Regions from separate parts of the Serratia sp. Sp408 genome, predicted to be linked through region 2. Evidence: predicted binding sites of a transcription regulator. Region 2 holds the regulator's gene; each other region holds the start of a gene.
What was found. The regulator LexA, encoded in region 2, represses DNA repair genes until DNA is damaged. The targets are predictions, from matches to a motif close to TNCTGTATGTACATACAGNA.
Positions count from the first base shown of each region.

Region 1 (3,282 bases), on a different contig from region 2:
GCGCCTGCTGCTGCGTCATACCGTCAGATAGGCGCTGATCAGCCCCTCGTCCAGTTGCTCCACGGTGCCGGTAGCGACGTTGCGCCCTTGATCCATCAGGCAGAAACGATCCGCCACACGGCGAATAAACGGCAGTCGGTGTTCGACCAGCAGGATGGTGATGCCGAGTTCCCGGTTGAGTTTGTGGATCACGTTGCCTATCTCCGCCGCGATAGACGGCTGGATGCCGACCGTCGGCTCATCGAGGATTAGCAGCTCAGGTTCCAGCACCAGCGCCCGGCAAATAGCCAACTGCTGCTGTTCGCCTGCGGCCAGATCGCCGGCACGGCGGCCGCGCATCGCTTTCAGATTCGGGAACAGGCTGTAGATTAGCGGTGGGATACGGCGGGTTCTATCGTGTCCCGCCATCAGCGCAACCTGCAGATTCTCCTCGACGCTGAGCGGCGAAAAAATCTGCCGCCCCTGCGGCACATAACTGATGCCCAGCGCCGCGCGAGTCTCGACCGGCTGCTGCAACAGATTTTGCGGCGGCTCGTCGGCCAGCTGCCAGGTCATACTGCCGCTCACCACTGGCAAATGTCCCATGATGCAGTTCACCAGCGTGGTTTTTCCCACGCCGTTGCGCCCCAGCAACACCGTACATTGGCCACGTGGCAACTCCAGATTGATATCCCACAACGTATGGTTCTGCCCGTAAAATTGATTTACTGAACGTAGGCTTAACATTCGGCATTCTCCTCAAAGACCTGTTTCACACTCATGCAACCTGTGCCTCCGTGCTTTTTCCTTTCCTTCGCGGTTAGCGATTTCTTTCCCGAGTGGTTTAACGTCCAGAACAAAATGCCGCCTGGGCTGCGCGGTAATTGCAGTACAGGTTGGGGCTAAAAAAACGATGTTTGGCTAAAAATGGTGCTTTATGACCGAATAACGCGTCTATTCGCTTTTTTTGGCGCTCTGAGCCATCATCCTTTGTATGGCGACGGCGTCACGACAAACAGTTATTCCTGTCGTCTCTCAATAAAAAGCAAGCGGTCTGCACTTGTCTGCCACTCAGTATTGCAACTCTCAGGCCAACTTTTATCGGTCAATAAAAAAGCAGCTTGTTATTGTTATGTTAAGCTGAGCGCTTGTGGCGACCGGGGCCGCTGCGCAGGGCAAAATATCGACGCAGCTTGATTCGAACGTTTTTTGCACTGTTACGGTGCCACCTCGTTGAAACATGGTGCAAGGCTGTGGCGGCGATGGTCGGCGTTTCGCCACCGTCGGAGGCAAATGAGTGAAATGCATTTATGGCAATGGGCATTTTTAGTATTTATAGGCATAAACAAAGCAATAAAAGTGTCAAAAAATAACTAAAAAAGCCGCCTCGAAGCCGATGCCAGCGAAAAAACGATTTTTCTGTAACTCCCGTGGCTGGCGGGGCGGTGAGAGTTATCCACCATTCCTGTGGATAACCTTGTGTATTAGATTTAGAAAAGCGGTTTAAAGCGAGAGCCGGCGCGGGTTGTCTTCGCATTGTCCGGATTCTCGTCTTTTTACTAAAGTCTTTTTTTATCAAGTACTTAATTAAAAGCAATATGCGAAGGCATTGCTGGCAATCCTATGTATGATTTTTCGCCTCGCCGCTATCAATAAGTTAATTCGCGACAAATTCTGGGGATAAAACGGTTATTGACAATAAAAATGTCACCGCAGTGTAACCTTGGCGGTGCAACGGGTTTTTGGCCGGGTACGACAAAGCCACTAATCCGCTTGAAGCTGGTTTTATATCCAGTATCATAGGCACTGGCGAAAATCGCCGCGACTTTCCATACTTACAGGCCGCTGTGCCGACGGGTTCGCATCCGCGGTTGGGGTAGGCGCAGGCAACCCTGCGGCGACGGGAATGATGAAGGGTATATGAGTAAACTTTTTAAACTGCATTCAGACTTCAAACCGGCCGGCGACCAGCCGGAGGCCATTCGCAAGCTGGAAGAAGGGCTGGAAGATGGCCTGGCGCACCAGACGCTGCTGGGGGTTACCGGTTCGGGGAAAACCTTCACCGTTGCCAACGTGATCGCCGATCTGAACCGGCCAACGATGGTGCTGGCGCCCAACAAAACGCTGGCGGCGCAGCTGTACGGCGAAATGAAAGAGTTCTTCCCCGAGAATGCGGTGGAATACTTTGTCTCGTATTACGATTACTACCAGCCGGAAGCCTACGTGCCGAGCTCGGATACCTTCATCGAAAAGGACGCTTCGGTAAACGAACATATTGAGCAAATGCGCCTGTCGGCGACCAAAGCGCTGCTGGAGCGGCGTGACGTGGTGGTGGTGGCGTCGGTCTCGGCGATCTACGGTCTGGGCGATCCGGATCTGTACCTCAAGATGATGCTGCACCTGACCAAGGGCATGATCATCGACCAGCGTTCGATCCTGCGCCGACTGGCGGAGCTGCAATATACCCGTAACGATCAGGCGTTCCAGCGCGCTACCTTCCGGGTGCGTGGCGAAGTGATCGATATCTTCCCGGCGGAATCCGACGAGCTGGCACTGCGAGTTGAACTGTTCGACGAGGAGGTCGAGCGGTTGTCATTGTTTGATCCGCTCACCGGTCAGGTCGAACAGGTGGTGCAGCGTTTTACCATTTACCCGAAGTCGCATTACGTCACGCCGCGTGAACGCATTCTGCAGGCGATGGAAGAGATCAAGGTCGATCTGACCGAGCGTCGTCAGGTGCTGCTGGCCAATAACAAACTGCTGGAAGAGCAGCGGCTGACGCAGCGCACCCAGTTCGATCTGGAAATGATGAACGAGCTTGGCTACTGTTCGGGCATCGAAAACTATTCGCGGTATCTGTCCGGTCGCGGCCCGGGTGAGCCACCGCCGACGTTGTTCGATTATCTGCCTGCTGATGGCCTGTTGGTGGTGGATGAATCGCACGTCACCATCCCGCAGATTGGCGGTATGTACAAAGGCGACCGTTCGCGCAAGGAAACGCTGGTGGAATATGGTTTCCGCCTGCCTTCGGCGCTGGACAACCGACCCATGCGCTTTGAGGAGTTCGAGGCGCTGGCACCGCAAACCATTTACGTTTCGGCGACGCCGGGCAAATACGAACTGGAAAAATCCGGTGGCGACGTGATCGACCAGGTAGTGCGGCCGACCGGTCTGCTGGATCCGCAAGTGGAAGTGCGGCCGGTGACGACCCAGGTCGACGATCTGCTGTCGGAGATCCGTAAACGGGTAGCAGTCAACGAGCGGGTGCTAGTGACCACGCTGACCAAACGCATGGCGGAAGAT
Region 1 covers NZ_JBXUFT010000001.1:425,467-428,748, forward strand. The annotation lists gene AC2AXP_RS02120 (ATP-binding cassette domain-containing protein) at 16-726, opposite strand; gene uvrB (excinuclease ABC subunit UvrB) at 1,900-3,282, shown strand, end outside.
Region 1: the regulator LexA is predicted to act here: its motif matches at 1,757-1,776, upstream of uvrB (excinuclease ABC subunit UvrB).

Region 2 (3,282 bases):
CAGTTTTACCGACTCTTCTTTCGGCGTGTAGTAGCGGAATACGCGCGGGCCATCGTGGATAAACACGTAGCTCGGCAGTACGGCGCCGTCGATCTCCAACGGAGTGAGCGGATCGGGCAGATCCTGCGCCAGGCACTGGGTGCGCAGCGTCAGTAAATCCGCCTTGGAATTATAAGGTAAAACATACAAAATCGGCCGTGAGGGATCCAACCCTAACTCCGTGACCGGATCTGAAGGGATAACCTTACTTCTTACCAACAGTTTTAGTGGTAAATTCAATAATTTATAATAAATTTTACGCCAACCTGACATAACAACGTGAAGCCTCTTGTTAGCAATGCGCCGCAAGCATACCAGAAACCGGGTAGCAGATCTGTGGTGTTAAAAAAACCAGAGCCGTTAAGATTATGACTTATCACTTATAAAAGGCACACCGCAACATGGCAAATCAAGCAACCGGTTTGACTCGCGTCATCAAAGCTTTCGGATATTCCTATAAGGGATTGACCGCCGCCTGGCAGCATGAAGCCGCGTTTCGCCAGGAACTGGTGGCGACCGTGCTGGCCATCATACTGGCGATTTGGCTGGATGTGGGTGCGATAGCGCGCATTTTATTGATCGGTTCGGTGGTACTGGTGATGATTGTCGAAATGCTCAACAGTGCGATTGAGGCGATCGTCGATCGCATCGGCACTGAACACCACGAGCTTTCCGGCCGCGCCAAGGACATGGGCTCGGCGGCGGTGTCGCTGGCGATTGCACTGGCGCTGTTTGTCTGGGTCAGCGTACTGTGGCAATACCTGGTTTGAGCGGCAGGCAATCGATGTTGCGCAGCACCTCGCTAATCCCTGATTTTTATTCATTCTCCAGTTCCCAATCCACGTTCACCTGTATATACTCACAGCAAGACTGTATAAACAAACAGGGGGCGGAATGAAAGCATTAACTACCAGACAGCAAGAGGTCTACGACCTGATTCGCGATCATATTTCGCAGACGGGCATGCCGCCAACGCGTGCCGAGATCGCGCTGCGTCTGGGGTTCCGCTCGCCTAATGCCGCTGAAGAACACCTCAAGGCCCTGGCGCGCAAAGGCGTCATCGAAATCGTCTCCGGCGCCTCGCGCGGCATTCGTCTGCTGATGGAAGATGAAGACGGCCTGCCGCTGATTGGCCGGGTGGCCGCCGGTGAGCCACTGCTGGCGCAGCAGCATATCGAAGGGCACTACAAGGTCGATCCTTCGCTCTTCAAGCCAAACGCAGACTTCCTGCTGCGGGTCAACGGCATGTCGATGCGCGATATCGGCATTCTCGACGGCGACTTGCTGGCGGTGCATAAAACCCAGGACGTGCGTAACGGCCAGGTGGTGGTGGCGCGCATTGAAGACGAAGTCACCGTCAAACGCCTGAAAAAACACGGTAATGTGGTAGAGTTATTACCGGAAAACAGTGAGTTTCAACCGATTGTGGTCGATCTTCGTCAGCAGAACTTCACCATTGAAGGCCTGGCCGTCGGCGTCATTCGCAACGGTGATTGGATCTAACTCGCAGTCCCCCGAACCTAATCGCCTCAGCCCGTTCTGGGGCGATGCCATCGTCAAAACATCACCATACCCAAGAGCTTTCAAGGCGTAGCCGGTAAATCGCTCCCCTTGCCAGAGCGTGGGTACCTACGGGAACATGTTACTATGCGCCTGCTTGCCACTTTCACCAGCGATACCGACAAAGCCCTGTGGCGTCTGGCGCTGCCGATGATCTTTTCCAATATCACCGTACCGCTGCTGGGGTTGGTGGATACGGCGGTGATTGGTCATCTCGACAGCCCGAACTATCTGGGGGGCGTGGCGATCGGTTCGATGGCAACCAGCTTCCTGTTCATGCTGTTACTGTTCCTGCGCATGAGTACCACCGGGCTGGCCGCGCAGGCGCTGGGGGCGCAAAATCCCCTGGCACTGGCGCGCGCCTTCATGCAACCGCTGATGCTGGCGCTACTGGCTGGTTTGGCCATTGTGCTGCTGCGTCATCCGTTGATCGACCTGGCGTTGAGCATCGTCGGTGGCGACGCCGAGGTGTTGGCGCAGGCCCGGCTGTTCCTGGAAATCCGCTGGCTGAGCGCGCCGGCCGCCTTGGCAAACCTGGTATTACTGGGCTGGCTGCTGGGCGTGCAGTACGTGCGCGCGCCGGTGATCCTGCTGATCGTCGGCAACCTGCTGAATATCGTACTGGATATCTGGTTGGTGATGGGGCTGGGCTGGAACGTGCAGGGCGCAGCCACCGCCACCGCCATTGCCGAATATGCCACGCTGCTACTGGGGGTGTGGCTCAGTTGGCGGGTGATGCGCCTGCGTGGTATTACACCGGCAATGCTGCGCCACGCCTGGCGTGGCAATCTGCGTCGCCTGCTGGCGCTCAACCGCGACATCATGCTGCGATCGCTATTGCTGCAGCTGTGCTTTGCCTCGTTGACCATCTTTGGCGCACGTCTCGGCAGCGAGGTGGTGGCGGTAAACGCGGTACTGATGAACCTGCTGACCTTTACCGCCTATGCGCTGGACGGTTTTGCCTATGCCGTTGAGGCGCATTCCGGCCATGCTTATGGAGCAAGGGACGATCGACAGCTGCGACGCATCTGGCGTGCGGCATGTCGGCAGGCATGTATGGTGGCGCTGGGCTTCGCGCTGATTTATGCCGTCGCCGGCCAGCACATCGTTGCTGCGCTGACGTCGTTGCCGGAGCTGCGCGCCCTGGCCAACCTCTATCTGCCGTGGCAGGTGCTATTGCCGCTGGCGGGCGTGTGGTGTTATTTGCTGGATGGTATGTTTATCGGCGCCACGCGCGGCGCGGAGATGCGTAATAGTATGGCGGTCGCCGCCGCCGGGTATGGCCTGACGCTGTTCACCCTGCCATGGTTGGGTAACCACGGTTTGTGGCTGGCCTTGGCGGTGTTTCTCGGCCTGCGTGGCCTGGCATTAGGCTGGGTTTGGCACCGGCACAGCGTGAATGGCACCTGGTTTGCCCACGCCGGTAGCCACTGACTTTGGCTATTCATTAGTTTCTTTGCTGTATTTTTTGCTTTTTGTTTATATCTGGTTACATTCCACCTTGATGCTGGAGCGGCGTTTAGTTACTGTTTTGTCGATTTTTTATCTGTAATTTGGTTTGTTAATGGTTTTTTGAACTGGTATTTTCCGTCGTTTGGTTGTCGGTGACTATAATTAGTCACGTGGCTGGCGAGTTATACGGTGATTTTATATTGCTGAGATAGCGTTAAATGGCCATAAATT
Region 2 covers NZ_JBXUFT010000002.1:307,739-311,020, reverse strand. The annotation lists gene plsB (glycerol-3-phosphate 1-O-acyltransferase PlsB) at 1-312, opposite strand, end outside; gene AC2AXP_RS12255 (diacylglycerol kinase) at 441-809, shown strand; gene lexA (transcriptional repressor LexA) at 934-1,542, shown strand; gene dinF (MATE family efflux transporter DinF) at 1,687-3,033, shown strand.

Region 3 (3,282 bases), on a different contig from region 2:
CTTACCTTAGCCAACAGGAGAGGGTGACGCAGCTTGCCGGGCAACTGGCCGCCAGTTGTGCGTTAGCTGATAGCCGCGCAGTCTGTCTGTAACGATCCGGATTTTAAATAATAACATATGGTATCCCATATATTTTCAGCATGTCACGAGGAGGCCCCATGTGGCTGGCAGGCGCAATTTTTATTCTGACCATTGTGTTGGTGATTTGGCAGCCCAAAGGACTGGGCATTGGTTGGAGTGCTTTATTGGGAGCGGCCCTGGCCCTGCTGAGCGGTGTGGTGCAGGTGGGTGACATACCGGTGGTGTGGCACGTCGTCTGGAATGCCACTGCCACGTTTATTGCGGTGATTATCATCAGCCTGTTGCTGGATGAGTCCGGCTTTTTTGAATGGGCGGCGCTGCATGTCGCACGCTGGGGGGGCGGTAAAGGGCGCTGGCTGTTTACGTATATTATTCTGTTGGGGGCGGCGGTTGCTGCGCTGTTTGCCAATGACGGCGCAGCGCTGATCCTGACGCCGATCGTTATCGCCATGTTGCTGGCGCTGGGCTTTAGCCCGGCGGCGACGTTAGCCTTTGTGATGGCGGCCGGTTTTATTGCCGACACCGCCAGTCTGCCGCTTATCGTCTCCAACCTGGTTAACATCGTCTCGGCCGACTTCTTCAAGCTGGGTTTTAATGACTATGCCTCGGTGATGGTACCGGTGAATATGGTGGCCATTGCAGCGACGCTGATTATGCTGCACTGGTTTTTCCGCAAGGACATTCCGGCCCGTTATGACGTCGCGCGACTGAAGGCACCAGCGCAGGCGATCCGCTGTCTGCCGACGTTCCGCGCCGGTTGGGGCGTGTTGCTGTTGCTACTGGTCGGTTTCTTCGCTCTGGAGCCGCATGGCGTTCCGGTTAGCCTGGTTGCCGCGGTGGGCGCATTGATTTTATTGTTGGTCGCGAAAAAAGGCCAGGCGATCAATACCGGCAAAGTGCTGCGCGGCGCTCCATGGCAAATCGTCATTTTCTCGTTGGGGATGTATCTGGTGGTCTACGGTCTGCGTAATGCGGGGCTGACCGACCTGCTTTCTATGGTGCTCAATCGTCTGGCAGAAAGTGGCCTGTGGGCTGCGACGCTCGGTACCGGATTTATTACCGCCTTCCTGTCGTCGGTGATGAATAACCTACCTACGGTGTTGATTGGTGCGCTGTCGATCGACGGCAGTACCGCCGGCGGCGTAGTTAAGCAAGCCATGATTTACGCTAACGTGATTGGCAGCGATCTGGGGCCGAAAATCACGCCGATAGGCAGCCTGGCGACGTTACTGTGGCTGCACGTGCTGTCTCGTAAAAATATCAACATCACCTGGGGATACTATTTCCGCGTGGGGGTAGTGATGACATTGCCGGTGCTGTTCGTCACGCTGGCCGCATTGGCGCTGCGCCTGTCCGTTGCGCTATAACAGAGGAAGAGGTGGGAGCGTTTTATGAGCAATATAACGATTTATCATAATCCGGACTGCGGTACGTCACGCAATACGCTGGCGCTGATCCGCAACAGCGGCGTAGAGCCGACGGTCATATTGTACCTGGAAACGCCGCCGAGCCGTGATGAACTGATCGGGTTGATTAGCGAAATGGGCATATCGGTGCGCGATTTGCTGCGTAAAAACGTCGAGCCTTATCAGCAACTGGATTTGGCGCAGGATAGCTGGAGCGACCAACGGCTGATCGACTGTATGTTGCAACACCCGATCCTGATTAATCGCCCGATTGTGGTCACTCCGCTGGGTACCCGCTTATGCCGTCCGTCAGAGGCGGTACTGGATATTTTACCGGATGCACAGTTAGGACCGTTCAGCAAAGAAGACGGCGAAGAAGTGATTGACGCACAAGGGCGACGGGTGAAGTAAACCGCGCTGCGGTATGGCAAGGCAAGGGTTTGCACAGAGGCAAACCCGTGTTGAAATTAAATTCCCTGCGCCATCAGCCTGATAGTGGCTTTTCCCCATCTGCCGCTTGATCCTGACTGGCACCTCAAATACTGTATATAAAAACAGTAAAAGAGGTGCCAGATGATATTTTTCCAACCAGATGAAAAAGCAGCAGAACCTGCTTTCCCTCTGTTTGCCGAGCGTGTCCCCTGTGGGTTTCCTTCTCCGGCGCAGGACTATGTCGAGTCGCGGTTGGATATCGGCAAGCTGCTGGTGCGGCATCCTAACGCCACTTATTTTGTACGCGCCAGCGGCAATTCGATGATTGATGCCAATATTCATGACGGCGACCTGTTGGTGGTCGACAGCGCACTCAATGCTGAGCATGGCAACATCGTGATTGCCGCTATCGACGGCGAATTCACCGTCAAGCGATTACAGTTACATCCCACGCGGCAATTGGTAGCCATGAACCCGGCCTATGCGCCGATTATTCTGGCCGAAGATGCAACGCTGGAAATCTTTGGCGTGGTGACGTTTATCGTCTATGCCGCGCGGTGATCCGTGACCATGGGCGTGATTGATGGCGCAAACATCCTATTGCCGCTTACTGCTTGGGCGGAGCAGGTCTTGAGCATCGGCATTTCTCGTCATTTTGAACAGATGAGTTGATCGCGCTTGTGATATTTTTATACTGTATTTATATACAGTTTTTATTGTGAGTATCATCATGTTTGCTTTGGTGGATGTGAATTCGTTTTATGCATCTTGTGAAACCATCTTCCGCCCGGATTTACGAGGGCGGCCGGTGATCGTGCTTTCCAATAACGACGGCTGTGTGATCGCCCGCAGCGCCGAAGCCAAAGCGTTGGGTATCCCGATGGGCGCGCCGTATTTCAAAATCAGGCAGGAAACGCAGCGGCTGAATGTGGCGGTATTTTCTTCCAACTATGCATTGTATGCCGATATGTCGGCGCGAGTGATGGATACCCTGGAGGCGATGGCGCCGGCGGTAGAAATCTATTCACTGGACGAGGCTTTCCTAAAGCTGGACGGCATGAGCAACGGCGTATCGCTGGCAGATTTTGGCCGGGCGGTGCGCGATAGGATCAAGCGAGAAACTCACCTGACGGTGGGCGTGGGCATTGCGCCATCGAAAACGCTGGCCAAACTGGCTAATCATGCGGCTAAAACATGGGAGCAAACCAAAGGGGTGGTGGATCTTTCCGATCCGTTGCGCCAGCGTAAGCTGCTGGCGTTATTACCGGTGAGCGAAGTGTGGGGCGTTGGCCGTCGCCTGACGCGGCAGTTGCAGACCATGGGTATTGAAAATGCGCTGCAATTGGCGGACTGCGATACACAA
Region 3 covers NZ_JBXUFT010000001.1:2,023,583-2,026,864, reverse strand. The annotation lists gene AC2AXP_RS09620 (metalloregulator ArsR/SmtB family transcription factor) at 1-92, shown strand, start outside; gene AC2AXP_RS09615 (arsenic transporter) at 159-1,448, shown strand; gene arsC (glutaredoxin-dependent arsenate reductase) at 1,473-1,898, shown strand; gene umuD (translesion error-prone DNA polymerase V autoproteolytic subunit) at 2,061-2,480, shown strand; gene umuC (translesion error-prone DNA polymerase V subunit UmuC) at 2,650-3,282, shown strand, end outside.
Region 3: the regulator LexA is predicted to act here: its motif matches at 2,028-2,047, upstream of umuD (translesion error-prone DNA polymerase V autoproteolytic subunit).